DNA from 3 places in the Mesorhizobium sp. CO1-1-11 genome. Region 2 is predicted to be linked to each of the others. Evidence: riboswitches for the same ligand, from Rfam matches in the RefSeq annotation. Region 2 holds a riboswitch; each other region holds the start of a gene.
The links. Region 2 has a riboswitch for cobalamin ahead of LB554_RS06435 (DUF1636 family protein). Riboswitches for the same ligand answer to the same signal wherever they lie in the genome.
Positions count from the first base shown of each region.

Region 1 (5,129 bases), on a different contig from region 2:
AGCGCGGCTCGACGCTGCGGCTGACCGCCAATGCCGGCGATCTCCATATCTTCGATGCCGATGGTCGCTCCTTTGCCCTCCACGAAGCGGAAGCAAAGGCGGCCTGAAGACGGCCGTCCGGTAAAGAACAAGAGCGGCGGGCCAGGCCCCCCCCTCTTCTTGTCTGCACAGGCTGGTTAGTTGTTGCCGAAGAGATTGCGATCGGCACCCTGATGGACCGGCTTCTGCACGTCGCCGGACGAGTTGAGCAGCTTGTAGACAGGCGAATCGCTGTTGCGGATCGCACCTGTATGCGACGTATCGACATTGACAGTCGACGAAGCAGTGGGCTGGTTGACGCCGTTGGAGCCATAATTGTCGCTGCCGGCGAAGGCGCTGCCGGAGACGGCCAGAACGGCGGCGGCGGCAATGAGGATCTTGTTCATTTTAGGTACTCCTGAATTTTGGAAGTCCCGCGGACCGGCGGGCCAGAGCCCACCGGCCGTGGGATGGCCGTTAATGGCCGAAGAGGTTGCGGTCGCTGCCCTGCTGGACAGGCGCCGAGGTGGCCGGAGCCGACTTGCCGATCGACGCGGTGTTCGAATTGTCGGTCGAAGCGGCAGCAGCCTGGTTGGCGCCGTTGGAACCATAGTTGTCGCTGCCGGCGAAAGCGCTGCCGGAGAGAGCCAGAACGGCAGCGGCAGCAATGAGGATCTTGTTCATTTTAATACTCCTGAATTTGTAGGGTCCACCAGCGCGGCAGGGTCACCCGCCGCGTGCCGGGGATGGCTATTAATTGTTGCCGAAGAGGTTGTGGTCGGCGCCCGTCACAGGCGTCTGGGCAGCCGGCTCCGACTTCTTGGTCGAAGCGGTGTAGGAGCTGTCGACAGTAGCCGTGGGGGTCGCGGCGTTCGAACCATAATGGTCGCTGCTAGCGAAGGCGCTGCCGGAAATAGCCAGAAGGGCGGCGGCAGTGAGAATGATCTTTTTCATTTTTGTACTCCAGTATTTTTCCCGTCCGTCTAGCGGCGTGTCTTGGGATTAAATCGCGTCGTTCGGACAGCCCCGATGTGGGAGAGCCCCCTTGCCGTTTCCAATCACGAAGTTGTTCAGCGTGGACCATGACTCCACCACTTGAAATTGTACCAACGCCTTCTACATGTCTCATTTTTCCATTTGATATCAAATAGTTGTCTAAGATCACGACCCGATCACCAACTGTGTCGGAAGGCTGGGCGTTCACACCGTCCTGCACGCACCGTCAACAGAAACGAACCGTTCGGTTCGATTTTAGACTCTGCTAATAGTCACTTTTCGAAACCATTAACCCTTTTCCGGCCCGGCTGAGGGTCGAAAACGGTGCCCGCGCGCCTGGCGAGAAAAGGCGATTCCCCCGCTGCAACCGCGCCGGGACGATCCCGCGTATGTGTCGCGCCGCATGGATGCGATGTCGCTTTCGTGCCGATGTCGCAAACCCTGTCGTGATTAGATCGAGCGATCTCAGGTGCCGCTGCGTGACGACGGAGCGGAGAATTGGGAAGCCGGTCAGATTCCGGCGCTGCCCCCGCAACGGTGGTGGAGTTCAAGTCGCAACGGGAGACCACTGGGCGAAAGCTTGGGAAGGTGTCGCGATGGTCCGCCAGGACAACTCCAGAGCCCGGAAACCAGCCCGAGATCGCTAGAACTCGACTGATCGCGGTGGGCGGTCAAGGGGCGGATGGTGTTGTCCGGCTTTCGCCGGCTTGCGCCCAGTCCTTCCTCCATCACCACCAGTTCAGTCCTTGAAAATGAGGACAGGACATGGACGCGCGCAACGACATGCTGAGGCTTTTGAACGGCCGCAGACAGGGCCTTTCGCTGGAACAGCCCTTCTATACCGACCCGGACTACTTCAAGCTTGACATGGAACTGATCTGGTATCGCGACTGGCTGTTCATCGGCCATGATTGCGAGTTGCCCAAGCCGGGCAGCTTCATCACCGTGCAGATCGGCGACTATCCGGTCGTGCTGGTGCGCGATCAGCAGGGCAAGATCAACGCTTTCCACAATTCCTGCCGCCATCGCGGCAGCCGCGTCTGCAACACCGACAAGGGCATGGCCGCCAAACTGGTGTGTCCCTATCACCAGTGGACCTACGAACTCGACGGCCGGCTGCTGTTCGCCCGCCAGATGGCCGATGGGTTCGACAAGAGCCAGTTCGGGCTCAAGCCGGTCGCCTGCGAAAGCGTCGCCGGCTATGTCTTCATCTGCCTGGCCAAGGAGCCCGCCGACTTCGCGCCGATGCGGGCGATGATCGAGCCCTATCTCCAGCCGCACCGGCTGAGCGAGGCCAAGATCGCCTTCGAGAGCACGATCATCGAGAAGGGCAACTGGAAGCTGGTCTGGGAAAACAACCGCGAATGCTACCATTGCGCGGGCAACCATCCTGAGCTGTGCAAGACCTTCCCGGAAGCGCCGACCGTGACCGGCGTGCAAGGCGCCGACAGCGATCCGGAGATGCTGGCCCACTGGGCGAAGTGCGAAGCTGTTGGCCTGCCCAGCAAGTTTCGCATCGACCCGGCCGGACAATACCGCGCCACCCGCGCGCCGCTGCTGCGCGATGCCCAGAGCTACACGATGACCGGCAAGCGGGCGGTGAAGAAGAACCTGTCCGACAGCGTCTCGGCCGACCGGATCGGCACGCTGATGCACTATCACTACCCGACAACCTGGAACCATATCCTCGTGGATCATGCGGTGACGTTCCGCGTGCTGCCGGTCAGCGCCACGGAAACAGCGGTTACGACCAAATGGCTGGTCCACAAGGATGCCGTGGAAGGCGTCGACTACGATCTCGCCGAACTCACCCATGTCTGGACCGAGACCAACGACCAGGACCGCCGCATCGTCGAGGAAAATGCCTTCGGCATCCTGTCGCCGGCCTACGAGCCCGGTCCCTATTCGGAGCTGCACGAGGGCGGCGTCATCCAGTTCGTCGACTGGTACGCGCGCTTTATCGGCCCACGGCTTTCCGAAGACGGCCGGCCTGCCCTGCGCAGTGTCGCCTAGCGCATGTCGGCCAAAACTGTGCAGCGGCTTTGGGATCACGACACGCCCAAAATGAAAGGTATGCAGGGATGAACGCCATGACTGATCTTGGCCTCTATCGCCACCTCGACCAGATGGCGCCGTGGAACGACAGGCTGCAGGTGCTGGAAGTAACCGGCGTCAGCGACGAGGCGCCCGACGTCAAGACCTTCACCTTCCGCTCCGACAACCAGACCTGGTTCCGCTACAAGCCGGGCCAGTTCGTGACGCTGGAATTGCCGACACCGGACGGCCCGCTGATGCGCACCTACACGCTGTCATCATCGCCGTCACGGCCATTCTCGATCGCGGTGACGGTGAAGGCGCAAGCGGGCAGCGTCGGCACACGCTGGATGTTCGATCACCTGACGCCCGGCTCCCACGTCAAGGCCTATGGACCGGGCGGCGACTTTTCGCTGCACAGCCACCCGGCGGCGAAATACCTGTTCATCTCGGCCGGTTCGGGCGTGACGCCGATGATGTCGATGCTGCGCTGGCTGAACGACTGCGCGCCATGGACCGATGTCGGCTTCGTCAATTGCGCGCGGCGCCCGGAAGAGATCATCTTTCGCAAGGAACTCGAACTGCTCGGCGGCCATATGCCGGGCCTGTCGCTCGGCTTCATGATCGAGGAGCGGTCGAGCCGCGAGGGCTGGTACGGCCATATGGGCCGCATCGACGCCATCCGGCTGCCGCTCCTGGCGCCCGATTTCCGCGAACGCGAAATCTTCTGCTGCGGCCCCGACCCTTTCATGCGCGCCGTGCGCGGCATGCTGGAGGCCGCCGGGTTCGACATGGCAAAATACCATCAGGAGAGCTTTGCCGCGCCGGCGGCGGAGGAAATCCCGGAGCCGTTTGCCTCGCCGGCTGAAGACGACGCGGCGATTTGCGTCGAAGCCGCGACGCCGATCCGCTTCGCGCTTTCGGATGTCGACGCCGACTGTGTCGCCGGCCAGACCGTGCTGCAGACGGCGCGCGCCTCGGGTGTGCGAATACCGGCCGCCTGCGAATTCGGCCTGTGCGGAACTTGCAAAGTGAAGAAAGTCTCCGGCAGCGTCGAGATGAGCCACAATGGCGGCATCCTCGATCATGAGATCGATGATGGCTTCATCCTGGCCTGTTGTTCCAAGCCATTGTCGCCGCTTGAAATCGAGGCTTGATCCGCCCGGCTTTCGACTGAACCCGGAAATGGTCCCGCGTTGCCGGCAAAGGTTACCTTGCCAAGGAAGACCTGAAAGTTTACAGGCGTTGTTGGTGGAAGCGGTCCTGCTGGCGGGCAGGAAATGCAGGACGGGGCAACAATGACGCATGACTCCCACGCCTATGCGGTAGCGAGCCGGGATATCGTTTTCGAGTCTTTCGATGGCGAGGCCGTGGTGCTCAATCTTGCCAATGGCAAATATTTCGGCTTTTCCGATTCCGGCAGCAAGGTATGGCAGGCGCTTTCATCCGGCGCGGACGCCCAGGCCCTGGTCGGGCTGAGCGCCGGCGGCTCGACAATAGGCCAGGCCGAACTCGAACACTTCATATCGCAATTGCTCGAATTGGGTTTGCTGGTGCGCTTGGACGCGGCGGCGCAGCCTTTGCCGGGCGATTTGCCTGCCGAGCTTGCCGCCACGAACGAGCCGCTCAATGTGAGCATTCACGACGACCTCGCCGACCTGATCGTCGTTGATCCCATCCACGAGGTCGAGGAACCTCTCGGCTGGCCGGCGGTCAAGCAGGCTTCCTGACGGGGCGGCCGCAGCGTGAGGGAAGGCGATTGATGCCCCGCGTCACGCTCGAAACCTTGCCGGATTACGCCCGGTATCTCATCGCCGCCGCTGAAGGCGCGGCCGCGCGCTATCCGACCATGCGAAAGGTTCGCCTGCCCTGGCTTGAGCTGACCGTGCATCTCGGTCACGGCGTGCTTGCCGATGCATTGGGCCATGCTTTTGTCGAGCCCGGGCATGACCAGCCGGCACCGTCCACGGGTCGCATCTTCATCGCGCATCCCGGCATTGACGGCATCCCGGAGCCGGCGCACTGGGGCGATGCCCATTTCACCGAGCACGGTTTTGCCAAACGGCTCGCCGAAGCCGGTT
Region 1 is NZ_JAIUHE010000006.1:13,122-18,250, forward strand. Features, by position in the region: gene LB554_RS08160 (ABC transporter ATP-binding protein) at 1-107, shown strand, start outside; gene LB554_RS08165 (DUF680 domain-containing protein) at 177-425, opposite strand; gene LB554_RS08170 (DUF680 domain-containing protein) at 496-702, opposite strand; gene LB554_RS08175 (DUF680 domain-containing protein) at 772-972, opposite strand; cobalamin riboswitch at 1,465-1,667, shown strand; gene LB554_RS08180 (aromatic ring-hydroxylating oxygenase subunit alpha) at 1,780-3,027, shown strand; gene LB554_RS08185 (hybrid-cluster NAD(P)-dependent oxidoreductase) at 3,105-4,205, shown strand; gene LB554_RS08190 (PqqD family peptide modification chaperone) at 4,347-4,778, shown strand; gene LB554_RS08195 (serine kinase) at 4,811-5,129, shown strand, end outside.
Region 1: linked by a shared signal. The riboswitch ahead of LB554_RS08180 (aromatic ring-hydroxylating oxygenase subunit alpha) and the one ahead of LB554_RS06435 (DUF1636 family protein) in region 2 are both predicted to bind cobalamin.

Region 2 (5,129 bases):
GATTTACCGTTCGATCGTGCCGGTGCGGCGGATCTTCTTCTGCAGCAGAAGAATGCCATAGAGCAGGGCTTCGGCGCTCGGCGGGCAGCCGGGCACATAGATGTCGACCGGCACGACGCGGTCGCAGCCGCGTACCACCGAATAGGAATAGTGATAGTAGCCGCCGCCATTGGCGCAGGAGCCCATCGAGATGACGTAGCGCGGCTCCGGCATCTGGTCGTAGACCTTGCGCAGCGCCGGCGCCATCTTGTTGGTCAGCGTGCCGGCGACGATCATGATGTCGGACTGGCGCGGAGACGCGCGCGGCGCGACACCGAACCGCTCCGAATCGTAGCGCGGCATCGAGGTGTGGATCATCTCGACCGCGCAGCAAGCCAGACCGAAGGTCATGAACATCAGCGAGCCGCTGCGCGCCCAGGTGATCAGCGCCTCGGTCGAGGTGACCAGAAAACCCTTGTCGGCAAGCTCATTGTTGATTTCGAGGAAGAAGGGATCGTCCTCCCCCACCGGCCTGCCGGTGTTGGGATCGATAATACCTTTGGGCTTCGGCGCGACGAGGGTGCCTGAACTGTCGTTCAATCCCATTCCAGCGCTCCTTTTTTCCATTCATAGGCAAAGCCGATGGTCAGCACTGCCAAAAACACCATCATTGACCAGAAACCGAGCATGCCGATCTTCGAGAAGGACACTGCCCAGGGGAAGAGGAAGGCAACTTCCAGGTCGAATATAATGAACAGGATCGACACCAGGTAGAAGCGGATGTCGAATTTCATGCGGGCATCGTCGAACGAGTTGAAACCGCACTCGTAGGCGGAAAGCTTTTCGGGATCGGGGTTGCGATACGCCACCAGGAACGGAGCCGCCAGCAGCGCCAGGCCGACGACCAGTGCCACGCCGATAAACAGGACGATGGGCAGGTACGAACTGAGAAGTGCGTTCATGCAGCGGCTTTCCGTTGGCGCCAATCCACTTTGACTACAGCACCGAACCTTAATGCGGAAGCGTGACAGATTAACCGCTGAACCGTTTTAAGGGGCCTATGCTGCAACGCGGCGAGGGTTAGCGCAGCACTTCCAGCGAAGCAAGTCAAACATTGTTCAAAACACCGAGCTGGACGGCATTCCGGGAGAAACTGGTCCCATCCGCTCCTGTTTGATTCCCTTCGCTTTTCACTCCACTTTTGTCTCCTGACAGGGTTGCCGCCAAAACCCTGCTAGCATGGACGGGAATCACGCCGGGCAATGACGCCAGACAGGTCCATCAGGGACGCATACGCATGAAGGAAAAGATCTCGCTTGCCGCCGCCCGGCGCATCGCCCTCGCCGCCCAGGGATTTCTCGATCCCCGCCCCGCCGGCACGCCGGACCGCCGCCATTTCGCCCGCGTTCTGTCCCGCACCGGCCTGTTGCAGATCGATTCCGTCAGTGCGGTGGTGCGCGCTCATTACATGCCGCTCTATTCGCGTCTCGGCCCCTATCCCCTCGCTTTGCTCGACAACGCCGCCGTAACGCGCAAGCGCACCGTCTTCGAATATTGGGCGCATGAAGCCTCGTTCCTGCCGGTCGAGACCTACCCACTGATGCGCTGGCGCATGCAGCGCGCCGAGCAAGGCGATGAAATGTATCTGGGGCTGGCCAAATGGGGCCGCGAGCACGCCGCCTATATAGAAGAGATCTACCGCGAGGTCGTCGCGCGCGGGCCGATCGCCGCTTCGGCGCTCGAAGGCCAGAAAGGCTCCGGTGGCTGGTGGGGTTGGAGCCATGCCAAGCACGCCTTCGAATGGCTGTTCTGGGCCGGGCGCATCACCACGGCGCACCGGCGCGGCTTCGAGCGCTTTTACGACCTGCCGGAGCGCGTGCTGCCGCAGGCGATCCTCGATCTGCCGGTACCGACGCCTGAGGACGCGCACCGCGAATTGCTGCGCATTTCCGCCCGTGCCCATGGCGTGGCGACATCAGGCGACCTGCGCGATTATTTTCGACTCTCGCCGGCCGACATGAAAGGCCGGCTGGAGGAACTGGTCGAGCTCGGCGACTTGCTGCCGGTCCGTGTCGAGGGCTGGGACAAGCCGGCTTACCTTCACAAGGACGCCCGTATCCCGCGCAAGATTGAGGCCCGCGCTCTGCTGGCGCCGTTCGATCCGGTCGTCTTCGAGCGTTCGCGCTCGGAGCGGCTGTTCGACTTCCATTACCGCATCGAAATCTACACGCCGGCCGACAAGCGCCAATACGGCTACTATGTCCTGCCTTTCCTGCTCGGCGACAGGATCGTGGCGCGCGTCGACCTCAAGGCTGACCGGCCGGCCAGTGTCCTGCGCGTCCATGCCGCCTACGCCGAGCCCGGCGCACCGCCCGAAACCGCAGCCCAGCTCTTCGAGGAATTGAACCAGATGCAGGGCTGGCTTGGCCTCGAGCGCATGGAAATAACGCCTGCCGGCGACCTCGGCCCGGCGCTGTCCGACATCGCGGTGTCGTAAGCTCGCGTTGACACCGCTGCCCGCAAGAGCCTAAATCCCATCCAGACGGTCTCCTCTCGGCAAAGGGAGGAGCCAAGAGGGAATGCGGTGCGGGATTGAAGATCCCAAATCCGCGGCTGTCCCCGCAACTGTGAGCGAAGAGCCAAGGCCGAAAGCCACTGGGATTGTCCCGGGAAGGCGGCTACCCAAGGCGATGACCCGCGAGCCAGGAGACCTGCCGTCTGGAATGCAAGAATCCGATCGCCTGGCGGGTTTTCCGGGCAAGGAGCCTGATGTGGATCGCGACAGCAGTTTTTCGGCTGAAACAACCGACATTTCGTCCGGCGGGGATCATCCCCTGGCCGGCATCACGGTCATCGTCTGCGCTTCCTGTCGCGACGAGACCGGCTCCGACGCCCATCCCCGGGCCGGCGAACTTTTGGCCGAAGATACGCGCCAAGCCGCCTCGGGCGAGAAGATTCGCATCCGCACGGTCGAATGCCTCGGCAATTGCAAGCGCCGGCTGAGCGCCGCGGTCCTGCGCGACGGCTGCTGGAGCTATGTGTTCGGCGATCTGACCACGACCAGCGGCGCCGATCTCGTCACCGGCGCGAAACTCTTCGCCACCTCGAACGACGGCCTCATTCCCTGGCGAGGCAGACCCGATAGCCTCAAGCGCGGCCTCATTGCCCGCATCCCTCCCCTCGACATGCTGAAAGATTGATCATGACAACATCTCTGTCCCGCGTTCCCTGCACCGTCGTCACCGGCTTCCTCGGCGCCGGCAAGACGACGCTGGTCCGCCATCTCCTGGAAAACGCCGGCGGCAAGCGGATCGCCATCATCGTCAACGAGTTCGGCGACATCGGCATCGACGGCGAGATCCTCAAGGGATGCGGCATCGACACCTGCCCAGAGGAAAACATCGTCGAACTGGCCAATGGCTGCATCTGCTGCACCGTGGCCGACGATTTTGTGCCGGCGCTCGACAGGATCCTGTCGCTGACGCCGAAGGTCGACCATATCCTGATCGAAACCTCGGGCCTCGCTCTGCCCAAACCGCTGGTCCAGGCTTTCCAGTGGCCGACGGTGAAGAGCCGCGTAACGGTCGATGGCGTCATCGCCGTGGTCGACGGTCCCGCACTGGCGGAAGGCCGCGTCGCCAATGACATGGACGCCCTGCAGGCGCAGCGCGCGCAGGACGAGAGCCTCGACCATGACGATCCGGTCGAGGAAGTGTTCGAGGATCAGATCGCCTGCGCCGACCTGATCATCCTGTCGAAGAGCGACCAGATGGACGCCGCCGGTTCAGCCCGCGCCAAGGCCATCGTCAACGAACACTCCGCCCGCGCCGTGAAGATCGTGCCGACGTCTCATGGCAAGGTCGATCCCTCGGTGCTGCTCGGGCTCGGTCTCGCCGTCGAGGACGACATCGAGAACCGCAAGTCCCACCATGACGGCGCATTCGATCACGAGCATGACGACTTCGACACGTTCATCGTCGACATTCCCTCGATCGCCAATCCCGACGAGCTGGCAAAGCGCGTCGCCGCGGCCGCCGAACAGGAAAACGTGCTGCGCGTGAAAGGCTTCGTCGAGGTCGGCGGCAAACCGATGCGGCTCCTGCTGCAGGCCGTCGGCCCGCGCGTCAATCATTACTACGACCGCGCCTGGACCGCCGGGGACGACCGCCGCTCGCGCCTCGTCGTCATTGGCCTCAAGGGGCTGAACCGCCCGGCGATCGAACGTATCCTCGCCGGCTGATTTTCAGGCCCGGGCCGCGATGCACATCCTCACCACGACCTCCGCCTCGCTCGACGATCTCGCCGAGCCCGTCGACCTCAGGCAGGCGCCGGCGGATATCGTGGCCCTGTCCTTCACCGACAGCGATCTCGCCGGACTGGCTGCGGCGTGGAAGGCCGATGCCGGTCGCCTGCCCTCGATGCGGCTGGCCGCACTGCGCGACCTGCGCCATCCCATGTCCGTCGACCTCTGGATAGACTGCGTCGCCCGCCACGCCAAAATCATCCTGGTGCGCATCCTCGGCGGCTACGACTGGTGGCGCTATGGCTGCGACCAACTGGCGGTGATTGCCCGCGAACGCGGCATCAAACTGGCGCTGCTTCCCGGTGAAAGCCATGACGAGGATCTCAGGCTGATCGAAGCCTCGACGCTGCCGCGCGCCGAACTGGACGGCCTGCTCGGCTATTTCCGCGAGGGCGGCCCGGCCAATATGAGCACGCTGGTGCGGATGCTGGCGAGATTGGCCGGACAGGACACACCCGTCGCCAGTCCGGTCAGCGTGCCGAAGGCCGGTTACTATCAGGCTGGATTGGGGGTCGCGGAGGAGCCGGCCGGTTCAAATGCCGGCACACCCATCATCCCGATTCTCTTCTACCGATCGATGCTGCTTGCCGCCGATGTCGCCCCGATCGATGCGCTGGCCGAGGCTTTGCGCTCCAGGGGATTGGCTCCGGTGCCGATCTTCGTTTCCAGTCTGAAGGATCCGGTGTCGCTGGCGTTCGTCGAAAATGCCATCGCATCGCTGAAACCCGCCGCGATCGTCACCGCGACCGCTTTCGCTTCCGGCGCCGAACCCGGCGTCGAAACCTTGTTCGACCGCGCCGGCGTGCCCGTCTTCCAGGTCATCGTTGCCACCACGCGCCGCGACATC
Region 2 is NZ_JAIUHE010000004.1:239,935-245,063, reverse strand. Features, by position in the region: gene LB554_RS06450 (NuoB/complex I 20 kDa subunit family protein) at 4-585, opposite strand; gene LB554_RS06445 (NADH-quinone oxidoreductase subunit A) at 576-941, opposite strand; gene LB554_RS06440 (winged helix-turn-helix domain-containing protein) at 1,277-2,476, shown strand; cobalamin riboswitch at 2,506-2,713, shown strand; gene LB554_RS06435 (DUF1636 family protein) at 2,751-3,179, shown strand; gene cobW (cobalamin biosynthesis protein CobW) at 3,182-4,219, shown strand; gene LB554_RS06425 (cobaltochelatase subunit CobN) at 4,239-5,129, shown strand, end outside.

Region 3 (5,129 bases), on a different contig from region 2:
GGGTCTTGATGTTTCTGCACATCGCTTCCGTATCTCCTCTTGTCCGTTTCAATCGGGACGAACTGTATCCTCAATGATGATCGTGTCCAAAAACCGGTAGGCTGCTCCGGACCTCAGTCCGCGTCGAGCGGCTCGGTTCCAACCGGCTTGCCGTCGCGCGACAGCCTGATCTTCTCGACCTTGTCCTCGGCGGCCTTCAGCAGCCGGTCGCAATGGACCTTCAGCGCCTCGCCGCGCTCGTAAATCCGGATCGACTGGTCGAGCGGCACGTCGCCACGCTCTAGATCGTCGACGATCTTCTCCAGTGCGTCGAGTGCCTGTTCGAAGCTCATCGCCTTGACGTCTTCGTTGATCTCACCGGTCATCATTCATCCTTTCATCAGTCGCCCGACATGGGCGGCGACCGAAAATGCCAATCCCTGCAGATCGTAGCCGCCCTCGAGCAGGCTGACGAGCCGGTTGCCGCCGTGGCGTGCGGCGCGCTGCATCAGCTGGCCGGTCGCCCAGTCGAAATCGTCCTCGGTCAGATTGATTTCCGCCAGCGGGTCGCGATGGTGCGCATCGAAGCCGGCCGAAATGATAATCAGATCCGGCGCGAAATTGTCGAGTGCCGGCAGCACGCGCGACAGGAACGCATCGCGAAACACCTCGCTGCCCGTCCGAGGCGCCAGCGGCGCATTGACGATGTTGCCGGCGCCGGTCTCACTCTTCGCGCCCGTGCCGGGATAAAGCGGCATCTGGTGCGTCGAGCAATAGAGCACCGAGGGATCGTCCCAAAAAATATCCTGCGTGCCGTTGCCGTGGTGCACGTCCCAGTCGACGACCGCGACACGCTCGGCGCCGTGCTTCTTCTGCGCATGGCGCGCTGCGATTGCCGCCGTGTTGAAGAAGCAGAAGCCCATGGCCGTGGTCTTTTCGGCATGGTGGCCGGGCGGACGGGCGGCGACGAAAACGTTGTCGGCACGGCCCGCAAAGACGTCGTCGACGGCAGCATTGGCGGCACCGATCGCCGTAATCACCGCTTGCCAGCTTTTCGGGCTGGCGGTGGTGTCGGCGTCGATGCGGGCAATGCCTTCGTCGGGGATGGCGGCGCGGACACGCGCGACGAAATCGGCGGGATGCGCGTAGAGGATGGTCGCCTCGTCGCCGTGCGGTGCCTCGACGCGGTCAAGCGTGGCAAAAGCTTCGTCGTCGAGCACGCGCTCGATGGCGCGCAGGCGGTCGGGCCGCTCGGGGTGACCGGGCGGCGTGATGTGTTCGAGAAAGATCGGGTGCGTGTAGAGACGGGTGGCCATGCCCCCTATCTAGTGCCCCGGCGTCGTGATGGCCATGCGTTGCGGCTTGATCGCTGGGGAAAATCGAACCTGCGTCCATTCATGTCGCTGCGGGCATTGGCGGCGCCGGCCCTTCGGCGTAAGGTCGCAACCACTGCCTGGTGCCCGCCGGGCTGTTTGTTTTAGCCGCATTTTGCGACGCCAAGTGATTCCACTTGGCTGCAAATGCCCTGGCGGGAGAATCGGGAACACGGTTGAACTCCGTGGCGTGCCCAACGCTGTGAGGGGGACCGCGCCGGTAAATGCCACTGTCGATGACGGGAAGGCACCGGACGCGGGTTGATCCCGAGCCAGAAGACCGGCCTGGCAGGCATCGTCATCCGCATGGTCAGGCGGATGACATCGATTGCAATCGCAAGGGGACAAGCGATGCCGGAAGCTATGACCACTCCAATGGGCGATGGATTTGACCAGATTGCGCGCGACGCTGTTTACCGCGCCATCTTCACGCGGCGCGACGTCCGCAGCCATTTTACATCGGAGGCCATCGACGACGAGGTGCTGGCGCGGCTGCTGCTTGCCGCCCACCACGCGCCGTCGGTCGGCTTCATGCAACCTTGGAATTTCATCGTCATTCGCGATGCCGCGCGGCGGGCGGAAGTGCGCGACCTGTTCCTGGCCGCGCGAGAACGGGAACTGCCTGAAATCGAGGCAGAACGGCAGGCGCTCTACCGCAAGCTCAAGCTCGAAGGCATTTGCGAAAGCGCTCTCAACATCTGCATCACCTGCGACCGCGAACGCTCGAAAGGCTCGCCGCTGGGGCGCTGGCACAATCCGGAGATGGATCTCTACAGCACGGTCTGCGCGGTGCAGAATTTCTGGCTGGCGGCACGCGCCGAAGGCGTTGGCGTCGGCTGGGTCAGCATCATCGAGGCGCAAGCGCTGAAAAGCTTGCTGGCCATTCCCGACCAGGTGACACCGATCGCCTATCTCTGCGTCGGCCGTGTTTCCGAGTTCGCACCGAAGCCGGAGCTCGAAACACACGGCTGGGGCCGGCGGCTGCCGTTGCCCGAGCTTATCATGAGCGAGACTTTTCGCGGGCAAGGCGAAGCGCCGCTCAAATCAGCAGTGGCGCGCCTCGGCACCGTCGCCGGTGCGCCGGCGAGGCCGGTTGATCAGCTCGTCGCGCCGGCAGTGCCCCAGCGCGAACCGCCGAAAGTGGAGAGCGCCTTGTCCTTGAGTTCCCTGAACTTCGACGAGGCTTCGGCCAGCCTGGCGTCCCAGGCGGCATCGGGCACCTGACCCTCGATGGTCTTGAAATAGACCTGCATCAGGCAGGCAATGGCGAACGGCTCAATGAAGGCCGCCTTGAAAGCCCAGGCAAAGACGATTGCCAGCACGAAAGCCCAGCCGGCGAGCTGCCCGGGCATGACGTAAAGAATAGCGGCTGCCGGAGCCAGCATCAGCAGGAAAATCACGAACGACACGCCCCACATGATGACCCCTAGCCAGACGGCATTCTTGACCATGGTCTTGCCGTTCTGGGCGTAGAGCACAACGCCTTGGCGCGCGGTTTCGAACGGCGAGGACGAACTGATGCGGATGTTGTAGCCGAGAATGATCTCGTCGACATAGGTCAGCGACAGGCGAATCACCGTGTTGAGGAACGAAACCAGGCCGCTCAGGCCAGGAATGGGCAGGAAGGCCGCGATGCCGCCGAGCAGGCCGGTGATGGCGCGTATGGCGCCCTTGACCAATTGGTCGACGACGAAAAGGATGTTGGCCTCGGCAAAACGCTCGGTCACGACCTCTTTCGCGTAGGCGATCTGGTTCTGGCCGTGGGGAATATCATTGCCGTCGATCAGATGCACCATGACGGCGATATGGCCCGCCTTGACGACGTAGAGAATGTATTCGCGGATCCAGTAGACGGCGATCGAGACGATGCCGAAACCGACCACGCCGCCCCACATCGCAAAAGACAATGGTCCGTCGGGATCGGTGGAAATATGGCCGACGCCATAGCCGACGGAGGCGCCGGTGCCGGTGGCCACGATGTAGGCCAGGGTGATCCCAAAATAGATGATCATGCGAAAGACAATGAAAGGCCAGGTCCGCATCATGATGGACACCGACCTGCCGATATCGAAATCCCACATGCCCCGAATCTCCCCTCAGAGATGGCTGCGGAGGATGCGCTCAAACCGGCTATTGTCAATTGCAGGCAGTGGCGGGACTGCCATGGTGGTTCATCTTGAAAGCGCTTCCGGCTTTTTCAGCAGGCCTTCGAGCAATTGCTTGAACGCGGCCACCACCATCTTCGATGTCGTTTCGGGATCTTGCGAATTGGCGATGCGCTGCGCGGCCTGGCTGCTCGCCCCATTGATCAGCCGCGCTGCCGACTCCGGGTCGACGCCGGGGACGACCACCCCTTCCCGCTGCAGCGCTGTCAGATGATCGGTCATTGAACCGACGCAGGCATTGGCATTCGACCACAGTGCCGGATCGCCCAGCACAGCCGGACCATCCCGGAACATGATGCGCTGGATTTCCGGCTCCAGCGCCATTTCGATATAGGTGGTGCATTCGTCGACGAAATGCTGCCAGCGGGTCGGCGCCCGCGACGCGACCTCATTCACCCGGGCCGCCATTTCCGCGTCGATTTCGGCGATAACCGCCTCAAGCAGTCCCTTCTTGTCGCCGAAGTGATGGTAAAGGGCGCCGCGCGTCAGCCCGGCCGACGCGGTGAAATCATCCATCGACGCTTCGGCATAGCCGATGGTGCCGAAAGCCTGGCGCGCCGCGGCGATCAGCTTGGCGCGTGTCTCGGCGATCATCTCCTTGCGCGGTCGATGCATGCTTCTGGCCTTACTTACATACGCTCCGTATGCCAATTGACATACGCGACGTATGCTCTATTTAACACTTATACGTCTCGTATGTAACTGTCGAATCGCCCCTTGTCGAGGAACAGGATCATGCAAAACCCCTATTCGGAAATCTTTCGCGCTCCCGGAGCCACGGGCTTTGCCGCCGCCGGCTTCATGGCGCGCCTGCCGATCGCCATGGCGCCGATCGGCATCGTGGCGATGCTGTCGCAGACGCGTGGCGAATACTGGCTGGCGGGTGCGGTTTCGGCGACATTCGCCTTGGCCAATGCCTTCCTGGCGCCGCAAATATCGAGGTTGGTCGACCGCCTCGGCCAGACGCGGGTTGTCGTACCCACCACCATCATCTCCGTGCTCGCATTCGCGGCCCTGATCGCATCGGCCAATCAAGGCTGGCCGGTATGGACGCTGTTCGCGTCGGCGCTGCTGGCCGCGGCGATGCCAAGCATGCCGGCCATGGTGCGGGCGCGCTGGACCGAGATTTTCCGGGGCCGGTCCGAGATGAACACCGCCTTCGCCTTCGAGTCGGCGGCGGACGAACTGGTCTATATTGCCGGCGCATCGCTATCTGTGGGCCTCAGCGCCGCGCTGTTCCCGGAAGCGGGCGTGCTCGTCAGCACGCTGTTCCTCGCCTTGGGCTCGATAGCCTTCATTCTGCAGCGTTCGACCGAGCCGCAAGTGCGGCCGGTGGACAATGGCTCCAGCCGCTCGGCAATCCGCCTGGGGCCGGTTCAAATCATCACCTTCGCCATGATCTTCATCGGCGCGACCTTCGCGACGACGGAGGTGAGCACGGTGGCGATCACCAAGGAACTCGGCCAGCCGGGCACTGCCAGTCTCGTCATCGGTGTCTATGCGCTGGGCTCCTTCGTGCTCGGCATCATCATCGGCGCGCTCAACCTGAAAGCACCGCTGCAGCGCCAGCTCGCCATCTCGGTTGCCTTGGTCGCGCTCGGCACACTGCTGC
Region 3 is NZ_JAIUHE010000028.1:19,322-24,450, reverse strand. Features, by position in the region: gene LB554_RS26320 (DUF2277 domain-containing protein) at 1-22, opposite strand, end outside; gene LB554_RS26315 (exodeoxyribonuclease VII small subunit) at 114-365, opposite strand; gene LB554_RS26310 (histone deacetylase family protein) at 369-1,295, opposite strand; cobalamin riboswitch at 1,474-1,656, shown strand; partial or broken gene bluB (5,6-dimethylbenzimidazole synthase) at 1,659-2,333, shown strand; gene LB554_RS26300 (hypothetical protein) at 2,450-3,433, opposite strand; gene LB554_RS26295 (TetR/AcrR family transcriptional regulator) at 3,524-4,132, opposite strand; gene LB554_RS26290 (MFS transporter) at 4,253-5,129, shown strand, end outside.
Region 3: linked by a shared signal. The riboswitch ahead of bluB (5,6-dimethylbenzimidazole synthase) and the one ahead of LB554_RS06435 (DUF1636 family protein) in region 2 are both predicted to bind cobalamin.